DNA from 4 places in the Bacillus sp. 7894-2 genome. Region 4 is predicted to be linked to each of the others. Evidence: predicted binding sites of a transcription regulator. Region 4 holds the regulator's gene; each other region holds the start of a gene.
The links. The regulator Rex, encoded in region 4, represses fermentation and respiration genes when NADH is low (regulators of the CRP and FNR family bind a similar motif). The targets are predictions, from matches to a motif close to TTGTGAAATATTTCACAA.
Positions count from the first base shown of each region.

Region 1: a site for Rex is predicted at 2,235-2,252, ahead of CHI10_RS05050 (AtpZ/AtpI family protein). Genes of this name have one in related genera too.
Region 2: a site for Rex is predicted at 5,361-5,378, ahead of CHI10_RS08515 (TIGR04053 family radical SAM/SPASM domain-containing protein). Genes of this name have one in related genera too.
Region 3: a site for Rex is predicted at 3,201-3,218, ahead of pflB (formate C-acetyltransferase). Genes of this name have one in related genera too.

Region 1 covers NZ_NPDG01000026.1:20,285-27,917, forward strand. Annotated here, with positions in the region: gene CHI10_RS05045 (S8 family serine peptidase) at 1-2,125, shown strand, start outside; gene CHI10_RS05050 (AtpZ/AtpI family protein) at 2,423-2,644, shown strand; gene CHI10_RS05055 (ATP synthase subunit I) at 2,650-3,024, shown strand; gene atpB (F0F1 ATP synthase subunit A) at 3,046-3,759, shown strand; gene atpE (F0F1 ATP synthase subunit C) at 3,835-4,047, shown strand; gene CHI10_RS05070 (F0F1 ATP synthase subunit B) at 4,197-4,718, shown strand; gene CHI10_RS05075 (F0F1 ATP synthase subunit delta) at 4,715-5,251, shown strand; gene atpA (F0F1 ATP synthase subunit alpha) at 5,276-6,784, shown strand; gene CHI10_RS05085 (F0F1 ATP synthase subunit gamma) at 6,877-7,633, shown strand, end outside.
Region 2 covers NZ_NPDG01000058.1:3,472-11,104, reverse strand. Annotated here, with positions in the region: gene CHI10_RS08535 (molybdopterin molybdotransferase MoeA) at 1-1,078, opposite strand, end outside; gene ric (iron-sulfur cluster repair di-iron protein) at 1,292-1,984, shown strand; gene moaA (GTP 3',8-cyclase MoaA) at 2,095-3,111, opposite strand; gene CHI10_RS08520 (Crp/Fnr family transcriptional regulator) at 3,397-4,098, shown strand; gene CHI10_RS08515 (TIGR04053 family radical SAM/SPASM domain-containing protein) at 4,130-5,257, opposite strand; gene CHI10_RS08510 (metal-sulfur cluster assembly factor) at 5,428-5,736, opposite strand; gene CHI10_RS08505 (alpha/beta fold hydrolase) at 5,807-6,574, opposite strand; gene CHI10_RS08500 (Cof-type HAD-IIB family hydrolase) at 6,854-7,633, shown strand, end outside.
Region 3 covers NZ_NPDG01000013.1:21,061-28,693, reverse strand. Annotated here, with positions in the region: gene pflA (pyruvate formate-lyase-activating protein) at 72-800, opposite strand; gene pflB (formate C-acetyltransferase) at 901-3,126, opposite strand; gene safA (SafA/ExsA family spore coat assembly protein) at 3,420-4,046, shown strand; gene CHI10_RS02890 (cupredoxin domain-containing protein) at 4,156-4,608, opposite strand; gene CHI10_RS02885 (response regulator transcription factor) at 4,756-6,240, shown strand; gene hutU (urocanate hydratase) at 6,413-7,633, shown strand, end outside.
Region 4 covers NZ_NPDG01000157.1:12,642-20,274, forward strand. Annotated here, with positions in the region: gene CHI10_RS21415 (DUF4317 domain-containing protein) at 1-392, shown strand, start outside; gene CHI10_RS21420 (VOC family protein) at 530-877, opposite strand; gene groL (chaperonin GroEL) at 1,135-2,766, opposite strand; gene groES (co-chaperone GroES) at 2,829-3,113, opposite strand; gene CHI10_RS21435 (CPBP family intramembrane glutamic endopeptidase) at 3,429-4,154, shown strand; gene CHI10_RS21440 (YdiK family protein) at 4,199-4,390, shown strand; gene CHI10_RS21445 (redox-sensing transcriptional repressor Rex) at 4,413-5,057, opposite strand; gene moaC (cyclic pyranopterin monophosphate synthase MoaC) at 5,085-5,567, opposite strand; gene CHI10_RS21455 (ABC-F family ATP-binding cassette domain-containing protein) at 5,759-7,633, shown strand, end outside.

The DNA.
Region 1 (7,633 bases), on a different contig from region 4:
ACCAAATAATAAACAGGAAATCAAAAAAATGATAGAAAAAAATCCTGAGCTGCAAATCAGGCAAACATTCAATCAGGCATTAAACGGCTTTTCCGTTAAAGGAAAGCCATCTGCCTTGCAAAGCCTGCAAAGAATAGATTCAGTCTCTTCTGTTTCACCGGTAAATACCTATCATGTTCATTCCGATGACAATATCAAGCTGATTGGCGGCCTGAATGCGAGAGGCTATTATGATGAAAATAATCAGCGCCTCACTGGCAAGGGTGTGAAAGTAGGCGTGATCGACACCGGCATTGATTATAATCATCCTGACTTGCGAAGAAGCTATGGAGGCGGTCGCGATTTGGTGGATAATGATAGAGATCCGATGGAAACGAAGGCAGCCGGGGGACAGGGCACACTGCACGGCACTCACGTCGCGGGCATTATTGCGGCAAATGGCAGGATCCAGGGGGTCGCACCGGAAGCAACCATCATCGCCTACAGGGCTCTCGGACCGGGCGGAAGCGGAACAACAGAACAGGTGATAGCGGCCATCGAACAGGCCATAAAGGATAAAGTGGATGTATTAAACCTTTCATTGGGAAATAACGTAAACGGGCCTGACCTTCCGATAAGCATGGCCCTGAATAAAGCGGTTGAAAAAGGAATAACCGCTGTCACTTCTTCAGGCAATTCTGGCCCGAACATCTGGACCGTCGGATCACCGGGAACAGCATCGAAAGCCATTTCTGTCGGAGCCTCTACACCAACAATAAAGGTGCCATTTTTAAGCATAAACGGACGTGAAATCCGCCTTGATCTGCTGCAGGGTTCAAAGGAGTGGGAATTCGACCGCTCCTACGAAGTGATTGATGGAGGGATTGGGCATCCGGATGAATTGAAGAATGCAGAAGGTAAAATAGTCTTAATAGAAAGAGGGGAGTTGACGTTTACAGATAAAGCTGTCCATGCACTGGAAGCAGGAGCAGAGGGAGTCATTATCTATAACAATACAAAAGGCAGGTTCTTTGGCAATCTGGACAGCGAGGTTCCCATTCCGGCAGCGGCGCTTTCAAAGGAAGAAGGAGAGGACCTCAAGAAGCTCATGAAGGAAGGAAGGCTCCTTGCCCGGACTAATATAATAGAAGAAAGGGACATACTGGCTGACTTCAGCTCACGAGGACCTGTTACATCCACATGGGAAATTAAACCGGATGTTGTGGCACCGGGAGTTGCCATAAATAGTACCATTCCCGGCGGATACCTGCCGCTTCAGGGAACAAGCATGGCCGCTCCGCATGTAGCCGGTGCCTGTGCGATCCTCAAACAGGCTCATCCCGAGTGGGGGCCGGAACAAATCAAGGCAGCACTCATGAATACCGCTAAACTTATTAAGAACGCGGATGGACAAACTTATAGAACGTATGAGCAGGGGGCCGGTCGAATCCAGCTTGAACAGGCGCTGAAAGCAGAAACGCTTGTCTTCCCGGCGTCCATGCAATTCGGGAAATTTCAGATCGCAGACAGGCTGCATGACCACAGCAGTTTTATAACGGTTGAAAATATAAGTGAAAAAACGCAGTCTTATTCCTTTTCCGTACCCTATAAGGAGCAGGGCATCAATTGGGAAATGCCTATGACGTTTCAATTGAAACCGGGCGAAAAGAAAAAGGCTGAAATTAAAATGTCTGCTGATCCAACCCTTTTAAAGAAAAAGATCCATGACGGCTACCTTCTATTGAAAGCAGGTGCAGAAAGTATTCATATTCCATACCTGTATGTGCTGGAAGAGCCTGATTACCCAAGGGTGATGGGATTCGGTATCGGCAAAGGAGATAAGCCTGGAACGTATCGCTATGAGGTGTATCTGCCTGGCGGGGCGGAGGAATTCGGAATTGCGATGTTTGATTCGGAAAGTCTCCGGTTTATGGGATTTCTGGATTGGAAAAGAAATGCCGGAAAGGGACAGCTGCTGCAGGAAATTCCTGCTGAAAAGCTGCCTGGGCCGGGGCTGTACCTGGCGAAAGTGTTTGCCAAAAAAGCCGGCAGGGAAGACTGGATCGAAACGTATCTGTTTGTCAGGCCGGATGGCCAGTTGGGAGACCCGGAGCCTTCAGCAGATCAGAAGAGAGTACTAAAGTAAAAAAATAAAGCGTTTTCAGGAGCGACGCAGAATCTCGCTCCTTTTTCAATAGAAATCCGAAAATTAAATGTGATAAATATGTGAACATACCATATTTTTGCCTTTTTGTTTGTGAACTTTTTCACTCCAAACGCATTGACATTGACAAAGCCCTATTGTATGCTTACAAAGGGTAAAAGATGATAGGGTTTTCAAAATATTTTTGCAGACATATTTCCCACTTCTGCATGATGTTTATATGATTATTTACGGCCTCAAAACCCTCTTACCATTCTCTTTAAGGGAGGATGCGTTTTTATGCGTCAAAAAGACCGCAACCCATTTAAGGCGATGGCCTTAATGTCCGCCATTCTTTCTCAGTTAGTAGGTTCCACGCTCATTGGCATTTTCGCCGGAAGATGGCTTGACAGCAAGGCAGCAACTGAGCCTTTATTCCTTTTAATCGGCTTGTTCATTGGGCTGGGCGCAGGGATATACGCCATGCTACGTCTAATCCAACATTTTTTCACAGGAGAATGAACATCATGCCGGAAATCAAAGCAACTTTTCAAAGACAGCGGAAATACATATTCCTATTGTTGTCTGTTTACGTTCTCGGCTGGGGTTTTACACCATATCAATCTATTTTTCTTGGCTTGATCTTTGGTACAGGCTTAAGTCTGTTCAATTTGTGGCTGATTTCACGAAAGGCGCTGCAATTTGGAGAGGCGGTCGAGAGAGGCGAGAAGGTGCGTTCACTTGGAACGGTATCCAGAATGGCTACAGCAGTATTTGCTGTGATGATCGCTCTGGAATACCCTGATAAGCTGCATCTGATCAGTATGGTATTTGGATTAATGACATCCTATATTGTCATTATGATAGATTATTTTCTTCAATCTTTTCAATTACGTAAATAGCGGGAAGAGAGGTGAACACTATTGCATCATGAAGCTCCTATAGTGGACTTTTTAGGATTGAATTTTAACTTATCAAATGTACTGATGATCACAGTGGCAAGTGCTATTGTATTCATTATTGCTTTACTTTCAACCCGTCGATTGGCCATGAAACCAACGGGGATGCAAAACTTCTTCGAGTGGGTAATGGATTTTGTTAAGAATATCATTAACAGTACGATGGACTGGAAGACAGGCGGAAGATTCCATATCCTTGGATTAACCCTGATCATGTATATTTTTGTTTCAAACATGCTCGGACTTCCGTTCGCGATCACTTATGATCACACTTTATGGTGGAAATCGCCAACAGCCGATCCTGTTATCACCTTAACATTAGCGGCAATGGTAGTCGGGCTTTCGCATTACTATGGCGTAAAGCTTAAAGGAGTAGGAGAATACGGCCGGGATTTTATCAGGCCAATGCCTTTCTTGTTCCCATTGAAAATTATTGAAGAGTTTGCAAACACTCTGACATTAGGACTTCGTCTTTACGGTAACATCTACGCGGGTGAAATCCTGCTGACGTTGCTTGTCGGAGGACTCGCACATGCGGGTATAGGCGGAATGCTTGCCGCAGTTATACCAACACTTGTATGGCAGGGATTCTCAATCTTTGTCGGATCTATCCAGGCATTCATTTTCTGTATGTTAACAATGGTTTATATGGCACACAAAGTGAGCCAGGACCATTAATATATACCTGTTCATTTTATGGACAAAACATTTTAAACAAATAAATTTTCATACAATTTAAGGAGGAACTCAATAATGGGTCTTTTAGCAGCAGCAATTGCAATCGGTTTAGCAGCACTAGGTGCCGGTATCGGTAACGGTCTTATCGTTTCAAAAACAGTAGAAGGTATGGCTCGCCAGCCGGAAGCTCGCGGTATGCTTCAAACTACAATGTTCATCGGGGTTGCACTAGTTGAGGCCGTTCCGATCATTGGCGTTGTTATCGCGTTCATGGTTATCGGCGGTTAATTAATACTGTACCAATCGTTCAAAAATGGCGAAGATCATTCCATGAACCTTCGCCATTCCTTTATGTTTTTTACTGAAAAACTAAATCGGAATCATGCATATGACTCCGTTTCATAAGTGGAACAACTCTTGAAGGGAGTGAATCGAGGGTGTTAACAAACAGTCTAGTATTAGGCGCTGCAGGCAGCGGTTTTAACGGCGGGGACATTTTGTTCCAGCTGTTCATGTTCATTATCTTGTTGGCATTGCTGAAAAAATTCGCGTGGGGTCCGTTAATGGGCATTATGCAGCAGCGTGAAGAGCACATTGCCGGTGAAATCCAAGCGGCTGAAGAAAGCCGTACAGAAGCAAAGAAGCTTTTAGAAGAGCAAAGAAATCTTTTAAAAGAAGCACGTACTGAAGCGCAGGGCCTTATCGAAAATGCGAAGAAACAAGGCGATGTGCAGCGTGAGGAGATCGTTGCGGCTGCCCGCACTGAGTCTGAGCGCATTAAGGAATCTGCCAAGCTTGAAATCGAACAGCAGAAAGAACAGGCAGTTGCCGCTATCCGCGCGCAAGTCGCTTCATTGTCTGTCCTAATTGCTTCCAAGGTTATCGAGAAGGAACTAAGTGCAAATGATCAGGAAAAGCTGATCAATGAATACATTCAAGAGGCAGGAGAAAAGCGATGACGGGCTCCACAGTAGCAAAGCGCTACGCGTTGGCTCTTTTCCAGCTTGCGAATGAACACCAGCTTCTTGACCAAATGGAAGAAGAGCTTCGTGCAGTGAAAGAAGTAGTAAACCATAACTCAGATTTAAAGTCTGTTTTGAAATCTCCAAAGCTTTCAATTGAGAAGAAAAAAGAGATTTTAAAAGAAGCATTTGCATCTGTGAACACGTATGTTCTAAACACGTTAATGATATTAATTGAACGCCACCGTGAAGATCATATCTCTGATGTGGCAGATCATTTTATAAGCCTGGCGAATGACAAAAAAGGTATCGCGGATGCAAAGGTATACACTGTCCGTCCGCTATCTGAAGCAGAGAAGGAAGCATTATCTGTGTCATTTGCAGCTAAGGTTGGGAAAAAATCACTTCGTATTGACAATATAGTTGATACTAACTTGCTCGGCGGCATCAAGCTTCGAATCGGAAACCGGATTTTCGACGGCAGCTTGCGCGGGAAGCTAGAGCGTCTTGAACGTCAATTGTTAGGCTAAGATTCGTAGATAGGGGTGAAACTCATGAGCATCAATGCTGAAGAAATCAGTGCGCTGATAAAAAAGCAAATCGAAAACTATCAGTCGGAAATTCAAGTGAGTGATGTAGGTACGGTTATCTCTGTTGGTGACGGTATCGCTCGTGCTCATGGCCTCGACAATGTCATGGCTGGAGAACTTGTTGAATTTTCAAACGGCGTTATGGGGATGGCACAAAACCTTGAAGAAAATAACGTCGGTATTATCATTTTAGGACCATTTACAGAAATCCGTGAAGGCGATGAAGTACGCCGTACGGGCCGCATCATGGAGGTACCGGTTGGTGAAGAATTAATCGGCCGCGTAGTAAACCCTCTTGGACAGCCAGTAGATGGCATGGGACCAATTAACACAACCAAATCACGTCCGATTGAAAGCCAGGCACCAGGTGTTATGGATCGTAAATCCGTACACGAGCCGCTTCAAACAGGAATCAAGGCGATTGACGCACTTGTGCCAATCGGCCGCGGACAGCGTGAGTTAATCATCGGTGACCGTCAAACAGGTAAAACATCCGTTGCAATCGATACAATCCTGAACCAAAAAGATCAGGATATGGTATGTATCTATGTGGCAATCGGACAAAAAGAATCTACAGTTCGTAATGCAGTAGAAACACTTCGTAAGCAAGGTGCGCTTGATTATACAATCGTAGTTACAGCATCTGCATCACAGCCTGCTCCAATGCTATACCTGGCTCCTTACGCCGGTGTAACAATGGGTGAAGAGTTCATGTACAACGGCAAGCACGTTCTTGTTGTGTATGATGACTTAACAAAGCAAGCTTCTGCTTACCGTGAGCTTTCATTGCTATTGCGCCGTCCTCCAGGCCGTGAAGCATATCCAGGGGACGTATTCTACTTGCACAGCCGCTTATTAGAGCGCGCTGCAAAGCTAAGCGATGCGAAAGGTGCAGGTTCAATCACTGCTCTTCCATTTATCGAAACACAAGCAGGCGATGTTTCTGCTTACATTCCGACAAACGTTATCTCAATCACTGACGGACAAATTTTCCTTCAGTCTGACCTATTCTTCTCCGGTGTACGTCCGGCGATCAACGCAGGTCTTTCTGTATCACGTGTAGGTGGATCTGCACAGATCAAAGCAATGAAAAAGGTTGCAGGTACACTGCGTCTTGACCTTGCTTCATACCGTGAACTTGAATCATTTGCCCAGTTCGGTTCTGACCTTGATAAAGCAACACAGGCTAAACTTAACCGTGGTGCCCGTACAGTAGAGGTTCTAAAGCAGGATCTTAACAAGCCGTTAAAAGTTGAGAAGCAGGTTGCAATCCTTTACGCTCTAACTCGCGGCTTCTTAGATGACATTCCTGTACAGGATATTCGTCGTTTCGAATCTGAATTCCTTTCATGGTTAGACCATAACCGCAAAGATTTGTTAGACCATATCGTGACTACAAAAGAACTTCCTTCTGATGACGATATGGCATCTGCGATTAACGACTTTAAGAAAACTTTCGCAGTATCCGAATAATAGAGCATGCAATTAAGGTTAGGGGTTTAATCCCCTCCTTTTGCTTCTCTTGTTAGGGTCTGACAAACTTTGAAAAAGGGTGGTGAGAACCTGTGGCATCATTACGCGATATAAAAAATCGTATTACTTCTACGAAGAAAACGAGTCAAATTACAAAGGCAATGCAGATGGTATCGGCTGCGAAAATGAATAAGGCGGAAATGAATGCAAGATCATTCGTGCCTTATATGGAGAAAATCCAGGAAGTTACGGCAAGCATCGCTTTGGGAAGCAAAGATGTCTCACATCCAATGCTGACCAGCCGCCCAGTCAAGAAAACTGGTTACCTTGTAATCACTTCTGACCGCGGACTTGCGGGAGCTTATAACAGTAACGTCCTGCGAAATGTCTACCAGACAATTCAAAAGCGCCATAAATCACCGGATGAGTATGCAATCATTGCAATCGGACGTGTGGGCCGTGACTTTTTCAGAAAGCGCAATATGAACGTCATTCTGGATATTGTTGCTGTTGCGGACCAGCCTGCATTTGCTGAAATCAAGGATATTGCCAGCAAAGCAGTTGGCATGTTCGCTGATGAGACATTTGACGAATTATATATGTACTACAGCCATTATGTCAGCGCGATTCAACAGGATGTAACAGAGAAGAAGCTTCTTCCGCTTACGGATATCTCCAGCTCAACAAAGCTTACATCTTATGAATTTGAACCTTCCGCTGAAGAAATTTTAAAAGTTTTGCTGCCTCAATACGCTGAAAGCTTAATTTACGGAGCGCTTTTAGACAGTAAGGCAAGTGAACATGCTGCAAGGATGACAGCGATGCAGAATGCAACGGATAACGCTAAAG
Region 2 (7,633 bases), on a different contig from region 4:
ACGTCCTGACAAATCGCGTAAATGGGTTTGCTTTTGGAAATTCTGCCACCAGTTCAGCAGTTTCTTTCCTTAAATGCGGTTTCTCAGCGAACAGCATTTTTCGGATGACTGGTCTGGTAAAAAGTTCAAACCCGACATAGCAGGCAGAAGGATTTCCCGAAAGTCCAAACAGAAGCTTTCTCTCATGCTGAGCAACAGTCGTCACACTGCCTGGCCTCATGGCCACTTTATTGAAAAGCACCTCAGCCTCAAGCTTTTCATAAATGCCCGGCAGATAATCAAAATCGCCCACAGATACACCGCCTGTTGTGATCAGCATATCTACATTGTTCAATGCTTCCTTCACAGCATTAAAACATGTATCAAATTCGTCAGGAAGCTTTCCATAATAAATAACTTCCGCGCCGGCCCGTTCAATTTGCGCGGTAATCATATGAGCATTGCTGTTTCTGATTTTTCCCGGCTCCAGCGGTTCATGGACTTCCAATAGTTCAGTTCCTGTTGCAAATAATCCAATAACAGGCTTTTTGGCAACAGGCACTTCTGCATAACCAAAGGTTGCGAGAATGGCCTGAATTCCGGGATTGATCTTTGTCCCCTTTTTAACTAAAGAATCTCCTTTTTTTGCATCTTCTCCTTTAAAGGAAACATTGTCTCCTGGTTTATAGGATCGCTTTATGGACATATAATTCTTACCGTCTTCTTCATATGCTTTTGCCAGTTCAAGCATTACAACAGCATCACATTCCTGAGGCATTTGCGCACCCGTCATGATTCTAACAGCCTGGAATGGACCAATGTTTTTAGAAGTCACATGCCCCGCCCCAATGTGGTCCACCACCTCAAATATGACGGGATTTTCCATTGAAGCTTCTCTTGTATCCGCAGAACGGACAGCAAAACCGTCATATGGTGATCGATCAAAATGAGGGACATCATGTGTCGCTTTTAAATCTTCCGCCAGAAAACGGCCGCTGCTTTCATTAATAGATACGTATTCTGCACTTCCGTTTAATTGATATGCCATGATTTTTTTTACGGCTTCAGCAACAGGAATGGGAGTCCTTTTTTCCAGCATAATATCAGCTCCTATGTACTTTTCTAATTCAATTATTATAAACGTACATGAAAATTCATAACATGACAATCAACACACTTACAGTTTTCATTTTTGCTGGGTTTTACCCAAAAAACTTTATAAAAAGCCTGCAAGTGTGATGCACGTCACCAAGTTGAAGTGGATAATCGTTTATTCTTTAGATAGTTCACAAGATAGAAGGAGGAAAATTCAATGACAATACAAATTACCGAAGATCGTCTCGTAAAAGATATCGTAAATGAATTTCCAAAGACAAGTGATGTTTTTAAACGTCATCGCATTGATTTTTGCTGCGGCGGAAATATTCCGCTATCGCGTGCAGTTTCAGAGCAGTCTGCGGATATGAACGTTCTGATTAGCGAATTAAACGAAGTAATTCAAAAGGAAAACCAAACTGATGATTTAGAGGTCTGGACAGATAGTACATCTGAAGACATTATTGAACATGTCATTAATCGATATCATCGTCCTCTTGAAGAAGAACTATCACTCCTTAGCCCTTATGTTACAAAGGTATCAAGAGTTCATGGAGAAAGCCATGAGGAGCTTCTTAAAGTCCATCAATTGTTCTTTGAATTGAAGCACGAGCTTCTTGAACATACATCCAAAGAGGAAGAATCAGTTTTTCCACTTCTGCTAAAGCTTGAAGATCCTAAAGTTGAAAATCGCGAAGAAATCATCAGCTACATCCGTGAGCTTGAGAAGGAGCATGATCATGCAGGTTCAATCTTAAAGGAATTGAGGGAAATTACAGCTGATTTTACTCCTCCAGCTGATGCATGCGGCTCTTACCGTCTTGTATATAAGCGGCTTGAAGATTTGGAAAGCCAAACGTTCATGCATGTTCATCTGGAAAATAACATTCTTTTCCCTCGATATATTTAAACACTCATTTTCTGCAGCCAATATCGGCTGCAGATTTTGTGCATTCTAATGGCAAAAATAAAAGCCTGCCCGCTATGTCCATTTCTCATGACACAGCAAAGCATGCTTTTTCATCCCCCAATATAGGACATTTCAATCTTTTTCCTGTTTGCAGCGGTTTCTTCAGTCCGCTCGTCTGAATACCGGTCTTTTCTGCCGTTCCAAATCCTAATAATCCGATCGGTAATTTCTTCGTCAGTAGCGCCTTTTCTCATAAATTCCTTTAAATCGTGCCCTTCACCATTAAATAGGCATGTGAAAATTTGGCCGTTTGCTGACAATCTTGAACGAGTGCAGCTTGAACAGAAGGATTCAGAAACAGATGTAATAAACCCAACATCCACATCGGTACCTTTATAGCGGTACCGCTTGGCCACCTCTCCGAAATAATCGGGATCTACCGGCTCCAATAAATAGTGTTCCTTTAAGATCTCATAAATCTCTTTTTTAGTTACAACCTCATCCATTTTCCAGCCGTTCGTACTTCCGACATCCATGTATTCAATAAAGCGCAGCTGTAAGCCGTTGTCTTTACAGAACTTAGCCATAGGGACAATTTCAGAATCATTCAGGCCTTTTTTGACGACCATATTGATCTTCACCCCAAGTCCTGCTTCTTTTGCTGCTTCAATCCCTTTAATGATTGGTTTGACACCCACATTGCGTCCGTTGATTTGTCCGAAAAGCTCATCATCCAGACTGTCAAGACTGATGTTAACCCTCAGCAGTCCTGCTTCCTTTAAGTCCTTGGCATGTTTGGGAAGCAATACACCGTTGGTGGTTAGTCCAATATCTTTTAATCCCTCAATGTCTGAAAGCATTTTAACAAGTTTAGGCATGTCCCTTCTCATAAGGGGCTCTCCGCCTGTTAACCTGATCTTCTCCACTCCAAGACTTACGAAAATTTTAGCCAGCCTTTCAATTTCCTCATAGCTGAGCAGCTCGCTTTTTGGTAGAAAAGCAAAATCAGGACCGAAGATTTCTGCCGGCATGCAATATTGGCAGCGGAAATTACAGCGGTCAATGACAGATATGCGCAGGTCTCTTAAAGGTCTATTCAATTTATCTTTAATAATTGTTTTAGCCATTTCGTTCAACTCCATTTAAAGAGTGACTTTATTAAGCTTTCTATACAGATGTATATTTTAGCCTTTCCCTTAAAATAACAGAAATAACCCAGTATCTCAAATTAAGGGCTTTTATTATTAGAACATACAATCGCTGCAATGTTAATAGGGAAATGCTGTTTATTAGTTAAGACTAACCATTTCTATAGAAAATGCCACAATAAAGACACAAAAGCCGGCAATGTTTTCACTATACAAATGATATTATTGTGAGAAAAGACAGCTGTTTTATGAAGGAGGATTACCATGGCTCATTCAGCCATTAAACAGACACATTCCATTGAGATTAAAGAGCTTCTTCATTTCGCTGACCGGCATATGAAAACACTGAAAGGGGCTTATATCTTTCAGGAAGGCATGGATGCTGATGAGCTATATATCATCCTTTCCGGCAAGATTCAAATCAGCAAGATAACAGCAGATGGCAGGGAACTCACCTTCAGGTTATGCGGGGAAAATGAAATCATTGGTGAGCTGACCTTATTTACCAGTGACCCCAAATATTTATTGAATGCTTTAGTTCTTGAAGCTGGTGAGGTAGCTGTGATAAAAAAAGATGTCCTGGAAAAGGAGATTTTCAAAAATAGTACTCTGGCCTATGAATTTATGAAATGGATGAGCGACCATTTCCGCAATACACAGACCAAATTCAGAGACCTTGTGCTTAATGGAAAAAAAGGTGCCCTGTATTCCACTCTTATCAGAATGACTAACAGCTATGGCGTAAAGTTGGATGGCGGCATACTCATTGATCTGCCACTTACGAATCAGGAACTCGGAAATTTCTGCGGCACCTCCAGAGAGAGCACCAATCGGATACTGGGCGAGCTGAAGAAGGACGACATTATTTCAATAATGAATGGAAGAATTACAGTTAAAGATCTTCAGTATTTAAAAAATGAAATAGGCTGTGAAAATTGCCCTGCCGTTTACTGCAGCATTGAATAGGAGTGCAGTCATAATGCACTCCTTCATTCCTTTACGCTTTTGCTGCTTTTTTTCTAAGTGCCTTAGGAATATATACACAAAACGGCTCACTTTCCATATAATCCCCTGTCATGGCAAATGCACGTGATCTCGATCCTCCGCAAACATAACGAAATTCGCATTGGCCGCATTTCCCTTTGTATTTATCAGGATTTCTGAGATCTTTAAAGATGGGTGATTCCCTGTATATTTCGGCGAGCGGCTGTTCCCTAACATTCCCTGCTTTAACAGGCAAAAGTCCGCTCGGATAAACGTCCCCAATGTGCGAAATGAAAACAAAGCCATTTCCGTCATTGACTCCTTTAGGCGCCCTGCCTAAACCATCTATGGAACCCGTCAGCCCTTGCTGTGTAAGAGCATCGAGATATTGAATATCCTCATTTTGACCCTTTGCTTCATTCATTTTTTGCTGAATGACCACTCGCCGGTAATGCTGGGCAGCTGTTGTCTTAATATCGAAGGTAACCTTTTTGCTTAAGTTATACAGCCATGTAAAAACCTTCTCATGCTCAACCGGTGAGATCATATCCTTCTCCTGCCCTCTCCCTGTTGGAACAAGGAAGAACACACTCCAAAGAACACATTTGAGTTCATTTACAACCTTGGCCATCTCCTCAAGGTAATCGATATTATAACGCGAGATAACTGTATTTATCTGAACTGGAATTTCAAGCTCGTGCAGATATTTTATCCTTTCAATCGTTAAATCAAAGGAACCGGAAGTCCCCCTAAAGTGGTCGTGAATTTCTGCATTTGGCCCATCAAGGCTGAAGGCCCATCGAGCTAAGCCGACCTGTTTGGCTTTTTCAATAGCTTCCTTAGTTACATTTGGTGTCGCACTGGGCGTCATGGAAACACGAACACCCTTTTTCACGGCATATTCGGCTATGTCGAATACATCCTGCCTCATTAATGGATCTCCACCCGTAAACACAAGCATAGGGTTATTCATTTCCCTGATTTGGTCAATCAGGGCCTTCCCTTCTTCAAAGGAAAGTTCTCTCGGATCTCTCCTGTACTGTGCTTCGGCACGGCAATGCAGACATTTTAGCTGGCATGCCCTTGTTAATTCCCATATCACAATAAAAGGGTCTTTATTAAAGTCTCTAGCAAATCCCATTAGAGATGCCTCCTTGATGGCCTCACTCCCGGCCATTTGTCAACGTAAAGCAAACTATATTGTGTCTTTCCATTGTCATTATAGGGTAATCGGCATGTTAAATAAGTGAACTACCTCACAAGGGCACAAAAAAACAGCAGGAAATACTCCTGCTGTTTTAAGCTTAAATTTTATCGTACGCCAAGTGCAATTTTTGCATAGCGGGACATTTTGTCCTTGGACCAAGGCGGGTTCCAGACAATATTCACTTCAGCGTCTTTTACTTCAGGGATATCTGCCAGCGCTGACTTTACTTGTTCAACAATTGTGCCTGCCATAGGACAGCCCATGGAAGTAAGAGTCATATCAACTATAGCTTTCCCTTCCTCTTCCATTTTCACATCATATACCAAGCCCAAGTTAACAATGTCTATCCCCAGCTCAGGGTCTACTACAAGCTCCAGTGCACCCATAATGCTGTCTTTTAAATCCTGATCCATTCTGCAGCACTCCTTCATTATTTACTATCTTTATCTTAACAAAAATTTAAATGAATTGAAAAAAAACAGGTTATAAATGTTCCTCAAACCATTTAACTGTTTCAAGAAGCCCCTCCCTGCTGACTTTATGCCCCGCCTGTTCATCTGATATAAACAGGAGGTTTTCAGGTGAATCACTGTACAGGGGCTGGATGGTCTCATAAAATTGGTATGTATAGGAATAAGGAACAACCGGGTCCTTTTTGCCATGCCAGAACATGAGCGGCCTTCCGGCAAGCTTTTCTGGCTGAAGGCTCAGATCCCGCTCCCTAAGAATTCTCAAGAGATCTGCTAGTTCTTCATTTGTGAGCGGAACCTTGATATTATTTTTCTTCAGTTCATCGAGCTGAAGCTGAGCAAACTTTTCATAATATGGCATACCCATAAGGCTAACTGCAGTTTTGACCCATTCATACTGTGTCAGGGCGCCCAAAGTGACTATTCCCCCCATTGAGGTGCCCACAAGTCCTATTCTTCCCTGATCAATCAGGTTCCAATCCTCATAGACATTCCTGATTATGTTCAATTCCGCAATGGTATTCAGAACAATATCCCAAAGCTTGAAGTTTAAATCGCTGCCTGATAAGCCCTCGGATCTTTCCCCATGATATAGGGTGTCCGGCAGTACTACCCTAAACCCTTTTTCTGCAAGGAGATAGGCATAATGCAGATTAAGTTCTTTGGCACTCGTAAAACCATGAACAAAAATGATAAAAGGCAGGGGTTCCTCTTTTAGTTCCTGCCTGGCAAGTTCAAGAACAGGAATTTCTCTGATAAGCTTATGTTCAATTACAACCACAATTTCCCCTCCTAAACCTGTTGTACCAAGATGAATTTTTTTACAAAATTATAATAATATTGATAACATATATGTATAAAATGATTTTGTAAAAGCTAAAGCTCTTGTCTTATGTAAATTCTTTCTATATTTTCAGTTTAACATGTGGACTTTTCTTTTCCAAAACCTTTACACTTAGAACAAAAGCGGGGCATACTTCACTATAAGCAATGCGCTGCAGTCTGCTGGCTGCAATTACATTATTATTATAAAAGTGCTGAGCGCTTAGAAGGAGATCTTATGGCAGAAAAACATTTAATTGCATTGGACCTTGATGGCACATTATTAAAAGATGACAAAACCATCTCGGCTAAAACTAAAATGATTATTCAAAAGGCACGCGAACAAGGGCATGAAGTAATGATTGCCACTGGAAGGCCATTTCGCTCGAGTGAAATTTACTATCGTGAAATGGGTTTGACTACGCCGATTGTCAATTTCAATGGTGCATATATACATCATCCTAAAGACCATAATTGGGGTGTTTACCACACACCACTGCAAATGAATGTGGCAAAGGAAATTGTCGAAGCCGTTAATAGCTATACTATTCATAATATCGTGGCAGAAGTTATTGATGATGTTTATTTGCACTACCATGATGAGAAGCTTCTCGACATCTTTGGTTTTGGCGATCCGAATATTACGACGGGAGATTTGCGCAGTTACTTAAAAGAAAATCCGACAAGCATGCTGATCCATACTGATGAGGAACATGTAAAATCCATCAGAAATCATCTTTCCGAGGTCCATGCCGAAGTAATTGACCACCGCAGATGGGCGGCTCCCTGGCATGTCATTGAAATCGTGAAAACAGGACTGAATAAAGCTGTTGGCCTCAAAAAAGCAGCTGATTACTTCCAAATACCACCCGAGCGGATCATTGCTTTTGGCGATGAGGACAATGATCTTGAAATGCTTGAATTTGCAGGCTACGGGATTGCCATGGGCAATGCGATCGACCAGGTGAAAAATATTGCCAAAGAGGTCACATTAACCAATGAGGAAGATGGAATCGGC
Region 3 (7,633 bases), on a different contig from region 4:
AAATACAAGATACAAACAAAGCCCCAATCACAAAATTGGGGCTAACCACGCAAAACGTTTCATCTAAGATCCTATAACCCAGCCAAAATCCGATAAGCCCATTCCGTTTTTTCCTCGTTCGGAGGCTCAATATCCTTCAGCGGATATTCCAAGCCAAGCGCTTCCCATTTATATACACCAAGCTTGTGGTAGGGGAGAACCTCGATTTTTTCCACATTGTTCAATTCTTTAATAAAGCTTCCTAATCGTTCCAAATCCCGTTCATCATCAGACTTTGTTGGCACCAGCACATGGCGGATCCACACAGGCACCTGATGGTCAGACAGATACCGGGCAAATTGAAGAATGTGTTCATTTGTAAGTCCTGTCAGTTTTTTATGTTTCTCCCTATCAATATGCTTCAAATCCAGCAGCACGAGGTCTGTATAGCTCATAAGCTCTTTCAGCTGCGTCTGGAAAAGCGGGGAGCTGGAATAGCAGCCTCCTGATGAATCTATGGCAGTGTGAATGCCAAGTTTCTTGCATTCTTTAAAAAGCTCTATAAGGAATGGAAGCTGCAGCAAAGGTTCACCGCCGCTGACTGTGATGCCGCCTCCGGAAGCCTCGAAGAAAGGGAGATAGGATTGCAGGTCATTCATGATTTCTGAAACGGACATTTGCTTCCCAGTTCCAATTTCCCAAGTATCTGCATTATGGCAAAATTGACAGCGCAGGAGGCACCCCTGTGTAAAAATAACATACCGGATGCCAGGTCCGTCTACTGTACCGAATGTCTCGATTGAATGAATGTTGCCGTGCATGATCATCTTCCTTTCCATAAGCACCGGTGCAGCCGCAGCTGCACCTTGCTAAAGCTTTTTGAAGAAGGGGGCCGATTAAAATGGCCCGCTATCCGATTGGTTACATGGATTCATGGAATGTTCGATTTATTACATCAAGCTGCTGCTCTTTAGTCAGCTTAATGAAGTTCACTGCATAGCCTGAAACCCTAATGGTCAGCTGCGGATATTCCTCCGGATGTTCCATGGCATCCAGAAGTGTTTCTTTGTTAAATACATTGACATTTAAGTGATGCCCGGATTTTATAGCATATCCATCGAGTATGGATACCAGATTGCGCACACGGCTTTCATCATCCTTTCCGAGTGCTTTAGGGACAATGGAGAAGGTGTTGCTGATGCCATCGAGCGCCTGTTTGTATGGTAATTTTGCAACAGAAGACAGGGACGCAAGCGTTCCTTTCGTATCTCTTCCGTGCATTGGATTTGCACCAGGCGCAAATGGCTCTCCGGTACGCCTTCCATCAGGTGTATTTCCAGTTTTCTTGCCATATACCACATTTGAAGTAATGGTTAAGATCGACATGGTATGCATAGAGTTTCTGTAAGTCTGGTGCTTGCGGAGCTTTTTCATAAACCGTTCAACAAGGTCTATAGCGATGCTGTCAACGCGATCATCATTATTTCCGTATTTCGGAAAATCTCCTTCTGTTATAAAATCAACCACGATCCCATTCTCATCACGGACTGCTTTAACGGTTGCGTATTTGATGGCACTTAGGGAATCGGCCGCAACACTCAGACCTGCGATGCCAGTGGCCATTGTTCTGAGAATTTCAGAGTCATGCAGTGCCATTTCGATTCGTTCGTAGCTATATTTATCATGCATGTAATGAATGATATTCAAAGTATTAATATAGAGGTCTGCCAGCCATTCCATCATGAAATCAAACTTCTCCATCACTTCCTCATAATGAAGGATGTCTGATGTTATTGGGGCATAGGCCGGGCCGACCTGATCCTTAAGTATTTCATCTTTGCCGCCATTAATGCTATATAATAGAGCTTTTGCAAGGTTGGCTCTTGCTCCGAAAAACTGCATTTGTTTTCCGATTTCCATTGCAGAAACACAGCAGGCGATTCCATAATCATCGCCATACTCAGGAAGCATGATATCGTCGTTTTCGTATTGGATTGAGCTTGTTTCGATTGACATCCTGGCACAATATTTTTTAAAATTCTCAGGAAGCTTGGCGGACCATAAAACCGTTAAGTTTGGTTCCGGAGCCGGACCAAGATTTCTAAGGGTATGAAGGAAGCGGAATGAATTCTTTGTGACAAGCGGACGGCCATCAAGCGCCATGCCGCCTATGGATTCTGTCACCCATGTAGGATCACCGCTGAATAATTCATTATAGTCAGGCGTTCTTGCGAATTTTACAAGGCGCAGCTTCATGACAAAATGGTCAACAAGCTCCTGCGCTTCCTTCTCGGTAAGTGTTCCGTTCTTTATGTCTCTTTCTATGAAAATATCAAGAAAAGTGGAAACACGGCCAAGACTCATAGCTGCACCATTTTGTTCCTTGATGGCGGCAAGATAAGCGAAATACAGCCATTGGAAAGCTTCAAGAGCATTTCCTGCTGGTTTAGAAATATCAAAACCGTAGCTGTTTGCCAGCTGCTTCAGTTCCTTCAGAGCTCTGATCTGTTCTGAAATTTCTTCCCTCAATCGAATATTTTCTTCCGTCATTACACGTGTGGTTGATTTCAAATCCGCTTTTTTGGCTTCAATCAAGCGGTCAGTCCCATAAAGGGCAACCCTGCGGTAATCACCGATAATCCTGCCCCGGCCATATGCATCAGGCAGACCGGTTATAATGCCGGCCTTACGGGCGAGTTTCATTTCATCAGTATAGGCATCAAACACACCCTGGTTATGTGTTTTGCGGTAGTCCGTAAATATTTTTTCCATATCTTTGCTGGCTTCATAGCCATATGCTTCACAGGCAGCCACAGCCATGCGGACTCCGCCAAATGGCTGAAGTGAGCGCTTAAACGGCTGGTCAGTCTGAACACCTACAATTTTTTCTTTATCTTGATCGAGATAACCAGGTCCATGTGAGGTAATAGTAGAGACGATTTCTGTGTCCATATCGAGCACGCCGCCTTGTTCCCGCTCTTTTTTAGTGAGATCCATTACTTTTTCCCATAATAACGATGTAGCATCTGTCGGGCTTTCCAAAAATGATTCATCTCCGGAAAAAGGTGCAAAATTCTTTAATATAAAATCTCTAACATCAATTTCACGTGTCCAAATGCCTTCTCTAAAGCCATTCCATCTTTCCATGCCAGTTCACCTCAAAGGGATTATTGGTGTAACAGTTATTACAACTTTACTATACTCTCAATATAACAGATTTAATGTGAAATAAATCACAAGGATTTTGAACGTATTGTGAAATGTAATGTTTTATACAACTTCAAGTAAAACGTGTATTACAAAACCCCCGGAATCTTAGAACTGTTATATATACAGATGGAACACTGGATAATAAAAAGATAGCAATCACTTTGAAATTCTTACATTCTGCCCAACAATTACCTGTTTATAAGAATAAAAGATTTTGATTAAATATAAATATGAAAACACTATCAAAAATTTCATTCATTTTAATGTTGTCTGTCGCACTTGTCTTTGGATTCAATTTTGATGCAAAAGCATCAACAGTACATACCGTTCAGCCAGGGGATACGATGTGGAAGATCGCCATGAAGTATCAGGTTGGGGTCTCTGAAATCATCAATGCCAATGGGCAGATCTCAAATCCGAACTCCATTTATCCAGGGCAAAAGGTGAATATCCCTACTCTTTCAAAAGCCACAACAGGGGTGGAAGAGCAGGTCGTCCAGCTTGTTAACCAGGAAAGAGCAAAGTATGGATTAAAGCCGTTAAAATCGAATTGGGAGCTTGCCAGAGTAGCAAGGTACAAATCTCAGGATATGATTAATAAGAGATATTTCGATCATAACTCCCCTACATACGGAAGCCCGTTTGATATGATGAAGAGCTTCGGAATCACCTACAGGACTGCCGGGGAAAACATTGCTGCCGGGCAAAAAACGCCTCAGGAAGTAGTAACTGCCTGGATGAACAGTGAAGGACACCGCAAAAATATCCTATCTGCGAACTTCACAGAAATCGGAGTAGGCTACGCTCAGGGCGGAACTTACGGACACTATTGGACACAAATGTTTATTGGGAGATAAGAGGAAAAGCAGAAGCGCCTTGCCCACCCCCGACACCTCAAAGGGGTAGGAGCTGGAGCCAGACAGTAAAGAAAAGCACCGGAGAAATCCGGTGCTTTTGCTTTGCCCATTAATCTACTACAATATAAGCAATCATCGGTCCGCTATTATCCTTATCCGGATGAGTAAGACAAACCAGACGGTATACGCCTTCTTTGTCAAATTGAAGAGGGACCACTGTTTCTTCAGCTTTCTTTACAACTCCCTTAATATCCGTTCCTTCGATAATATAAGGGTGTTCCATTCCATTAACTCCCCAAATCTTCAGATTAACCTTTTCATTTTTTTCGAGAAAAATGGTTCCCGGATCCCAGCGATACGCTTCAATTTCCTTGCCATCAGGCAGCTTTGCTTTAAACTCTCCTGTAACCATATGGATTTCCCGGACTTTTTCGCCTTCATTCTGGTTGAATACCGTCAAACTGTCCGACTTTGAAAAAAACCAAAGGGATGCAGAAACAATGACTGAAAATATGATGACAAAGGCAATGATGCTGCGTTTCTTTAATACAAGAAAAGGCATGCTCATACTCCTTCCAAAATTAGTTGTCCATATATAGATATGCTGTAAGGGCCTCATAACTTGTCTACTATTTGCGGGATTTTTCCGATTTTTCTTTACAGCTGCTGAAAAATTATTTCATAATAGAATTAAAAAGGATGTGGCAGCATGTACAAGGTACTTGTGGCCAATCGGGATGAGTACGATACAAAGGGTATAGAGTGGCTGCTAAAATCTTCAATGAACGCATGGGAAGTAGAGGCTGCCGAAGATGAGGCAGGGCTTATTAAAAAGCTTGAGACTTTTCAGCCCGATCTGCTGATTTTTGAACTGGATCTGATAAAGGAAGATAGATACAGCTCTTTCTTAAAAACCATTCAAATTATAGGGCCGGATCTTATTGCACTTACGATGGAAGCGACCTTTTCACAGGCAAAACGAGCCATTGACATGGGTGTAGCCGATTTAATACTTAAGCCCATTTCAGCTGATATTTTATTGAAATCCGCACGAAACATTCATAGGCGCCAGAAGCTGAGAATTCCAGCGGCTTTAAAAAGCTCCGGAATGGTTACTGATAAAGCATTTAATTATCAGGATATATTTTTAGAAGCTCCAGAACCGGCAGAACGTTTTCTTTCCATTGGCATAAAAACTGAGAATGTCCTTGAGCTTCCAAAGTTATATGAATTTCTGGAAAGCTATGGCTTCCAGAAAAAAGTCGATCATTTTATTTTAAGTGACATGGTACTGATAGTTGCTGAAAAACCGGGCGTATCATGGAAAGAGGAAAGCGTCAGATTCATGAGGAATTGGCAGGAAACCTCAGCTGAACCAATCGCCATAAGCATTCATACTGGCCAGGATGATCAGAATACACTAAAAAACCATTATGATGCGAACAGAAAATTGATGGAGTTAACTTTTTACAGGGGATTTAATCAGGTAATTGAGGAAGCCTCATTGCCTAAATGGGTTTCAATTGATCCGTTCTTAACTCCCGAGGAACAGAGCAGCTGGATTGATTTTCTGAATCAGGCTGATTTAGAAGGAATCAAATCATGGTTTTCCAAAGAGTTTCTTATATTGGAAGATCCATATCCGGAACCCGGGCTTATCAGAATCCGGCTGACCAGTATTCTTGCGCAAATCCGCAGGCATATGAAGACATTCCGCCTGGCCGACGGAGAAATGGAGAAGGAGTACCTTCGTTTATTCCAGACGATTCTTTATTCGCCCTTGATTTACCGCATTATTAATGAAATGATCAGCTTCATTTCCTATGTTTTTGAAACCATTCGATCTGATAAGAAACTGAAGCTGGATCTTACAGACAGAGTCCAATTCTTTATAGAAACAAATTACTGGGACTCTTCAATTACCCTTGAGAGGGCAGCTGAATATGCAGATAGAAACCCGAACTATATCAGCTCCATGCTGGCAAAAAAATGCGGAAAATCATTTCGGGAGCTTCTTAATGAAACCCGGATCAGGCAATCTGCCAAGCTGCTGCTGGAATCAGAAATGAGCATAAAAGAAATCTCATCCGTTTGCGGTTTTCGAAATCAGCAGTATTTCAATAAAGTGTTCAGTAAAATTAAAGGTATGCCGCCTAATCAATTCAGAAAAAGTCTGAACAAAACCTCCTTTTAATCGGGGGTTTTATTTTTGTCTATTTTTATAAAAATACCAATATTAATATAAAAATAGGCAAAATCCAAATAAATAATCTTACATTTTTATAAAATATCAAACCTAATTATTATACTTTTCAGATAGTTCTCATTATAAAATTTAAATATGAGATAACATTGGAGGGATAACAATGAAAGCGGAAACAAAAAGAGAAATTAAAAATTATCAAGGCAGTGAGCTGCATGCAAAGGGCTGGATTCAGGAAGCGGCACTTCGCATGCTTATGAATAACTTAGACAAAGAGGTTGCAGAGATTCCGGAAGAGCTGGTTGTATACGGCGGGATCGGAAAGGCAGCCCGGAATTGGGATTGTTATGACGCGATTGTAAAAACTCTGCATGAATTAGAAGACGATGAAACACTACTTGTTCAATCCGGAAAACCGGTTGCGGTATTTAAATCACATAAAGATGCACCAAAGGTATTGATCGCCAACTCGAATCTGGTGCCGGCCTGGGCAAACTGGGATACGTTCCATGAGCTTGATAAGAAAGGCCTGATGATGTATGGCCAAATGACAGCGGGAAGCTGGATTTACATCGGAAGCCAAGGGATCGTGCAAGGGACGTATGAAACATTTGCTGAGCTTGGCCGACAGCACTTCTCCGGCTCACTGAAACAAACGATTACGTTAACAGCTGGCCTTGGCGGAATGGGTGGCGCTCAGCCGCTTGCCGTAACCATGAATGATGGTGTCTGCATTGCCATTGATGTGGATGAACACCGCATTGACCGCAGGCTTGAAACGAAATATCTGGATACAAAGGTTTATTCCATTGAAGAGGCTATTAAATTGGCAAAAGAGGCAAAACAGGAAGGACGTCCGCTTTCTATCGGTCTATTAGGCAATGCAGCTGAAATTTTGCCAAAGATGCTTGAAATGAATTTCATCCCGGATGTCCTGACTGACCAGACTTCCGCACATGATCCTTTAAATGGCTATGTCCCGATTGGCTATTCTTTAGAGGAAGCAGCTGTTCTGAGAAAGGAAGAAGCTGCTGAATATGTTCAGAAATCAAAAGCAAGCATGGCTGTCCATGTTCAGGCAATGCTGGACATGCAGAAGAAGGGTGCAATCACATTTGATTATGGAAACAATATCCGTCAGGTTGCAAAAGATGAGGGTGTCAAGAATGCGTTTGATTTCCCTGGATTCGTGCCTGCCTACATCCGTCCGTTATTCTGCGAAGGAAAAGGGCCTTTCCGCTGGGTAGCATTATCAGGAGATCCTGAAGATATCTATAAAACAGATGAAGTGATCCTGCGCGAGTTTGCGGATAATGAGCACCTTTGCAAATGGATCAAGATGGCACGGGAGAAAATTCAATTCCAAGGACTGCCTTCAAGAATT
Region 4 (7,633 bases):
CCAGCGTATATGAAGAGATAAACCGGATGATCGTGGAAAACGAAGAGGATGAACCACCGAAGCTGGATTCCAAAGACATAGAACATGTTTTAAAGGTGAGCGGCATCGAAGACATTGATTCTGAAAAGGTCCAATCCGCTTATCAAAAGATCATTGATGATGACAAATATGAAATAAAGGCAAGCAGCGTCCTGCCTAAATACAATTCAAAATCAATCAAAATCAGCACAAAGGCAGCCAACATATCCATCTGCCCGCAGGATCTTAGATATGTAAGACAAATTAACTTTGACGGCAAGCGTTACCTGATGATCGAGGTGGAAGAAGATACCGTGATTGAAGGCTTTACGATGATTCCGGAAGCATTTGGCGGGGGTCATGATAAAGAATAAAGCAGCGGTGCTGTCTTTCGAAAGAAGTATACTATTTAAAAAAGGAATTTCCAGATAGGAATTCCTTTTTTGGCGTTATAAGCAGTTTAGGGGTTGGGACAATGTGCCTGTCCCTATGTCTCTTGTTTTTAAATACGCTATTTCTCCCAAAGCTCGACCAGCCGGCCTTCAGGATCTTCAATCCAAATAAATTTTCCAAACTCACTAACTTCTTTTTCCTTAACAAGAGGTACACCAATTTGTTCAAGATGTGTAATCATCTCGTCTAAATTATGTACTTGAAAATTTAACATCACTTGTTGTTCTGCAGGAAAATAACTGTCATCCTCAGAAAAGAAAGAAAAGATCGTCTCATTTTCTAATTGGGAAGTAATCACAGTCCCGTTCCAATTATCTATTTCTATCTTTAACACTTCACTGTACCATTTTTTCACCGCATCCAGGTTCTTTGTTCTCCAAAATATCCCGCCGATACCTTTTATCATTGTAACCAGCTCCAGTCTTTCTTTTAGTTTTTCAATTACATTAGATATTCGAGATGTAATGTAAAGCTCCTTCTTCAACTTGAAGAGAGGAATTATGGCGAGAAAACAAAAACAAAAGAATTAAAAAAAGAGGCTTCCCACAAGTTTGCACAACTCATGAGAAACCTCTAATTTTAGGTGAGAAATGTTAGCAAGATGTTAGCATTCCACTCCACACTTTCATCAAACCCTCATGTATCAAGGGGTTTGGGCGATGATTACATCATGCCGCCCATTCCACCCATGCCGCCCATATCAGGCATTGCAGGAGCAGCATTTTCTTCTGGCTTGTCAGCAACAACTGCTTCAGTTGTTAAGAACATAGCCGCAACAGATCCAGCGTTTTGAAGAGCTGAACGAGTTACTTTAGTTGGGTCAACGATACCAGCTTCGATCATGTTTACCCACTCGCCAGTAGCAGCGTTGAAACCTGTTCCAACTGCTTCGCGCTTTAAGCGGTCAACAATAACTGAACCTTCAAGGCCAGCATTGTGTGCAATTGTGCGTACAGGCTCTTCCATTGCACGAAGTACGATATTGATACCTGTTGCTTCATCGCCTTCAGCCTGGATAGAAGCCACTTTGTTGTATACGTTTAGAAGGGCAACACCACCACCGGAAACGATTCCTTCTTCTACAGCTGCACGTGTAGAGTTAAGGGCGTCTTCGATGCGAAGCTTGCGCTCTTTCAATTCAGTTTCAGTAGCAGCACCAACTTTAACCACTGCCACACCGCCAGCTAGCTTAGCAAGGCGCTCTTGTAATTTTTCACGGTCAAATTCAGAAGTTGTTTCTTCCATTTGAGTGCGGATCTGGTTCACACGGCCGCCGATTTGCGCGCTGTCTCCAGCACCTTCAACGATCGTCGTGTTTTCTTTTGAAACAACCACTTTAGAAGCGCGTCCTAAAGAATCGATTGTAGCAGATTTAAGGTCACGTCCCAGCTCTTCAGTGATTACTTCACCGCCAGTCAGGATCGCGATATCTTCAAGCATAGCTTTACGGCGGTCACCGAAGCCAGGAGCTTTAACTGCTACTGCATTGAATGTTCCGCGAAGCTTATTTACTACTAGTGTAGCAAGTGCTTCACCTTCAACATCTTCAGCTACAAGCAATAATGGCTTGCCTTGTTGTACAACCTGCTCAAGTACAGGAAGGATTTCCTGAATGCTTGTGATTTTCTTATCAGTGATTAAGATATAAGGGTTTTCAAGAACCGCTTCCATCTTATCAGAATCTGTCACCATGTATGGAGAAGCATATCCGCGGTCGAACTGCATACCTTCTACTACATCAAGCTCAGTTGTGAATCCTTTAGATTCTTCGATTGTGATAACACCGTCGTTGCCAACGCGCTCCATTGCTTCAGCGATCAGCTGGCCAACTTCATTGTCAGCAGCAGAAATCGCAGCAACCTGTGCGATGGATTCTTTGTTTTCGATTGGTTTTGAAATAGCTTTTAACTCTTCAACAGCAGTAGAAACCGCTTTTTCAATTCCTTTGCGGATACCCATTGGGTTAGCGCCTGCAGTTACGTTCTTAAGGCCTTCACGGATCATTGCCTGAGCAAGAACGGTTGCAGTAGTTGTACCGTCACCGGCAACATCGTTTGTTTTGCTTGCAACTTCAGCAACAAGCTTTGCACCCATGTTTTCGAAAGCATCTTCAAGTTCGATTTCCTTCGCGATTGTCACACCGTCATTCGTGATTAATGGAGAACCGAATTTCTTCTCAAGAACCACGTTGCGTCCTTTAGGTCCAAGAGTTACTTTTACCGCATTTGCAAGGGAATCTACACCGCGAAGCATCGCGCGGCGGGCTTCTTCACTAAATTTAATCTCTTTAGCCATTGATAAAAAACCTCCTCAAAAATTTTAGCTTTATCTTTTAATAATCTTCGACTGATCGGCGATTAGCCAATTACAGCAAGAATGTCATTTTCACGTAAAATTAAATATTCTTTGCCTTCGTACTTCACTTCAGTACCGGCATATTTTGAGAAGATGATACGGTCGCCGTCAGCAACTTCAAGGGCAACACGCTCACCATTTTCAAGAACGCGGCCAGTTCCCACAGCTACAACTTTGCCTTCTTGAGGCTTCTCTTTAGCAGTGTCCGGCAGTACGATGCCGCTTGCAGTTTTTTCTTCAGTTTCAACAAGCTCGATAATGATTCGATCACCTAGTGGCTTTAACAAGTGAAACAACCTCCTCAAATAATATGTAAATATTTTTATTTATTAGCACTCTCTCTATTTGAGTGCTAACACAATTATTATATTAATGAATCTCCTTTCTATTTGCAAGGGTGAAGCTTAAATTTTTTATAAAAAAATTCATTCGCGCTTACCCGCTATTTTTCGACACGGACAACCTCTTAAGGATGCTGCTGAAACACACATTTTAACCATAACAGGTCTCTCTTTGGTGCTGATATTTGAAAGACGCTCCTTATAAAGAGTACAATGGCTTTAGGACTTGTTTCCAACACTCAGATTAAGGGGTAAAACACTTTGAAAAAGGAATACTGGATTATTTTAATCGCCTATATTGCCATGCAGCTTTCAAGCTTGTTTGGCGTTCCGCTCGTTTTATTAGCTGCCGATGCCCTCGGAAAGAATCCGGAGAATATGCAGATTCTGGCTGTGGCCTACTGGCTCGTAATCAGTTTCACGATTACGCTGATTATTACGCTTCTACTACTAAGGAAAGAAATGAAACGGGGAATGGACAGGGATGCCTCTTCTGTTGCAGGCTCTGTGGGCTGGGCTATTGGAGGCATATTTTTGGCCCTGATTGCTCAAGCTACAGCTGCAAGCATTGAAAACCTGATTGGCATTGAAATGGGATCTGAAAATACACAGCAGATTATCCGGATTATTGAAGCATCGCCAATCGTCATTTTAATCAGTTCGGTCATCGGGCCAATTCTTGAGGAAATCGTCTTTAGAAAGGTTATTTTTGGCTCTCTTCACAAGCGCTTCAACTTCTTCCTGTCAGCCCTGATCAGCTCGGTCATATTTGCTCTGGCCCATTTTGAGCCTGAACATGTACTGTTATACTCAGCAATGGGATTCACCTTTGCCTTTTTATATGTCAAGACGAAGCGGATCATCGTGCCGATTTTTGCCCATGTGGCGATGAACACCTTTGTTGCGGTTGTTCAGCTGAATCAGGATAATATACAAAAGTGGTTAAAGGAAATGGAAAACTTGCAGAGCTTTATCAGCTTTTTCTAGCATAGCGTAATGCTGTGGAGTTTTAAAATTACTGGGGGATTATCATGAGAAGCACACCTTTGTTTTCAGGCTTTATTTACATCCTTCTCGGATGCCTTTTTACCTTTATTGCCATACAGAATACCCAGCGGGAAGAAACCTGGGGATTCTTTACTTATTTTCTGATGCTAATTGCCACATTTGATTTTGGCACCGGTCTCCGCTTGATTGGTCAGCATTTTAAAACGAAAAAATGAGCCCTCAAAAGGCTCATTTTTTTTACACTTCTTCAGGATAATTTTTCAGAAAATAAACCAATGACTGCAATTCCACTGCCAGATCGATATGGTGAATCCGAATCGAGGACGGTACAGTGAGCCTCGCAGGTGTAAAGTTAAGGATTCCTTTTATTTTCGCATTCACCATCCGATCAGTAATCATCTGGGCAGGCGGTGCAGGCACCGTTAAAATCGCCACCTGAATATTATTTTTAACAATCACTTCTTCAAGGTCATCCATATGATGGACCGGCACATCACCGATTTCCGTGCCAACCTTGCTCTCATCCACATCAAATGCCACTTCTATTTTTGTATTATTATTTTTAAGAAAATTATAGTTAAGAAAGGCCGTTCCTAAATTCCCTACCCCGACCAAAGCAACTTTGGTAAGCTCGTCCTGGTCAAGAGTCTTCCGAAAGAAGCCCAGCAGGTAATTCACATTATATCCATAGCCTTTTTTCCCTAACGCACCGAAGTACGAAAAGTCACGGCGAATCGTTGCAGAATCCACTTTAACCGCCTCACTCAACTCTGCTGATGAGACTCTTTGTTTGCCGGAGGAATGAAGATTCTTTAGGAAGCGGTAATATAAAGGCAGCCGTTTAGCTGTTGCCTGCGGTATCTTAATTGGTTCATTGGCCATTCGTCCATCCCCATTTCTTATGATGAATTAATTTCGTTTAAAATCTCCGTTTTTGCCGCCAGTTTTCTCTATTAAAAAGGTTGGTCCGATTACCATTCCTTTATCTACAGCCTTGCACATATCATAAACGGTCAGCGCACAGACAGAAGCTGCTGTTAACGCTTCCATTTCCACACCCGTATTTCCTTTTGTTTTAACAGAAGCCGTAATGATAAGAACGTACTCTTCCTCTTCTGCTTTCCATGAAAATGAAATGTCCACACCCTTTAGCGGCAGCGGATGGCACATCGGAATAATGTCCCATGTTTTCTTGCTCGCCATAATGCCTGCCGTTTGTGCAACAGCGAGTACATCCCCTTTTTTCATGGAGTTGGAAGTGATCTTCTCGTATATCTCCTGATTCACCGCAATACTTGATTGAGCAATGGCCGTCCTTGACGTCTCAGGCTTATCGCTGACATCCACCATTTTTGCCCTGCCCTCTTGATTAAAATGAGTAAAATCCGCCATTTAAAAACACCTCTCTTCAAAATCATACACTATTTTTCCGTTACTTTGTATGTGCATTGTAAGGTTCTTCACATATTTATTTACCTTTTTTTATGATTTAATGCCCTGCAGGCGTGCTTATAGTCCTGTCTCCTTTATTGCCGAACATATATGAATGAGTTACACTTACTCTATACCCGAGGTGAAAGAACATGATACTATTACAAGTCAATCAGCTGGCAAAAATTTTTGGCGCTGATCCCATTTTAACGAATATAAAGCTTGAAGTACAAACCAGGGACCGGATTGCCCTTGTAGGACGCAATGGTGCAGGAAAATCCACCCTTTTAAAAATAATTGCCGGACACATGACGTATGATTCTGGTGAGATTATAAAGCCAAAGGAAGTAACCATTGGCTATCTGGCACAAAATACCGGCCTTGAATCGGAATTATCCATTTGGGATGAAATGCTGACTGTTTTCAGTCATCTGCAAAAGCAGGAAAAACAGCTTCGCAGCCTTGAAGAACAAATGGCAGATCCTGATATCCTAAATAATTCTGATGCCTATGAACGCGTATTGAAAGATTACGACAAACTTCAGGTTGATTTCAAAGAAAATGGCGGCTATCAATATGAAGCAGATATCCGTTCCATTCTCCATGGACTCAATTTCAGCTCAATGGGCTATGATACTAAAATTTCATCATTGAGCGGCGGACAGCGAACAAGGCTCGCCCTTGGTAAACTTCTGCTCACAAAGCCTGATATTTTAATTCTGGATGAGCCTACCAACCATCTTGATATAGAAACGTTATCTTGGCTCGAACAATACTTACAGAGCTACAGCGGTGCCATTTTAATCGTATCACATGACCGCTACTTTCTTGATAAGGTCGTTTCCCAGGTTTACGAGATTTCCCGCCACCAAATAAGAAAGTACCCAGGAAACTACAGTTCCTATTTGGATCAAAAAGCGGCTAATTTTGAAAAAGAGATGAAGCAATTCGAAAAACAACAGGAAGAAATCGCTAAGCTGCAGGACTTCATTCAGCGAAACCTCGCCCGGGCCTCCACAACCAAAAGGGCACAAAGCCGCAGAAAGCAACTGGCCAGAATGGACGTGATGGACAGGCCGCTTGGAGACGAGAAATCGGCTTCCTTTGGATTTGACATCGAGCGTCAGTCGGGCAATGAGGTGTTAAATATACATTCATTAGCTATAGGCTACGAAGAGAAAGTCAGCGAGAATATTTCAATGCGGCTGGCAAGAGGCGACAGCATTGCACTAGTAGGCCCAAATGGAATCGGCAAGTCCACATTGCTTAAAACCATCATCAAAAAAATCCCTTCTTTTTCAGGGGAGATTCAGTACGGTTCCAATGTGACAATTGGCTACTATGATCAGGAACAGGCAGAGCTCACAAGCAACAAAAGAGTCCTGAACGAATTATGGGATGAATACCCGCTGAAACCGGAAAAAGAAATCAGGACCATACTTGGGAACTTTCTCTTCTCCGGCGATGATGTGCTTAAAACGGTTTCAACACTGAGCGGCGGTGAAAAGGCCCGGCTCGCACTTGCAAAGCTTATGATGCAGAAATCCAATTTTTTAATACTGGACGAGCCTACAAACCACCTGGACCTTGACAGCAAGGAAATTCTTGAAAATGCATTGATCGATTATCCCGGGACCATTCTCTTCGTCTCTCATGACCGCTACTTTATCAACAGAATTACAACAAAAGTAGTTGAACTTTCTGGAAGCGGGGCAACTGAATATCTTGGCGATTATGATTATTATGTAGAAAAAAAGCAGGAGCAGGAGGAATTGCTTGCACTTAATAAGCAAGTTGACACCACCGCATCGCAGCCTGTTAAGCAGGACAAAAATAATTATCAGCAGGATAAAGAAGCTAAAAAGCTCGAACGCCAGCGAAAAAGAAGAATGGAAGAAATTGAAGAACACATAGAAGACTTAGAAACAGTCATAGATGCTAATGATCAGCTTTTATGTGATCCGAATGTTTATCAGGACCATGAAAAGGTAATGGAAATAACAAATGAAACAGATGAAGCAAAAGCA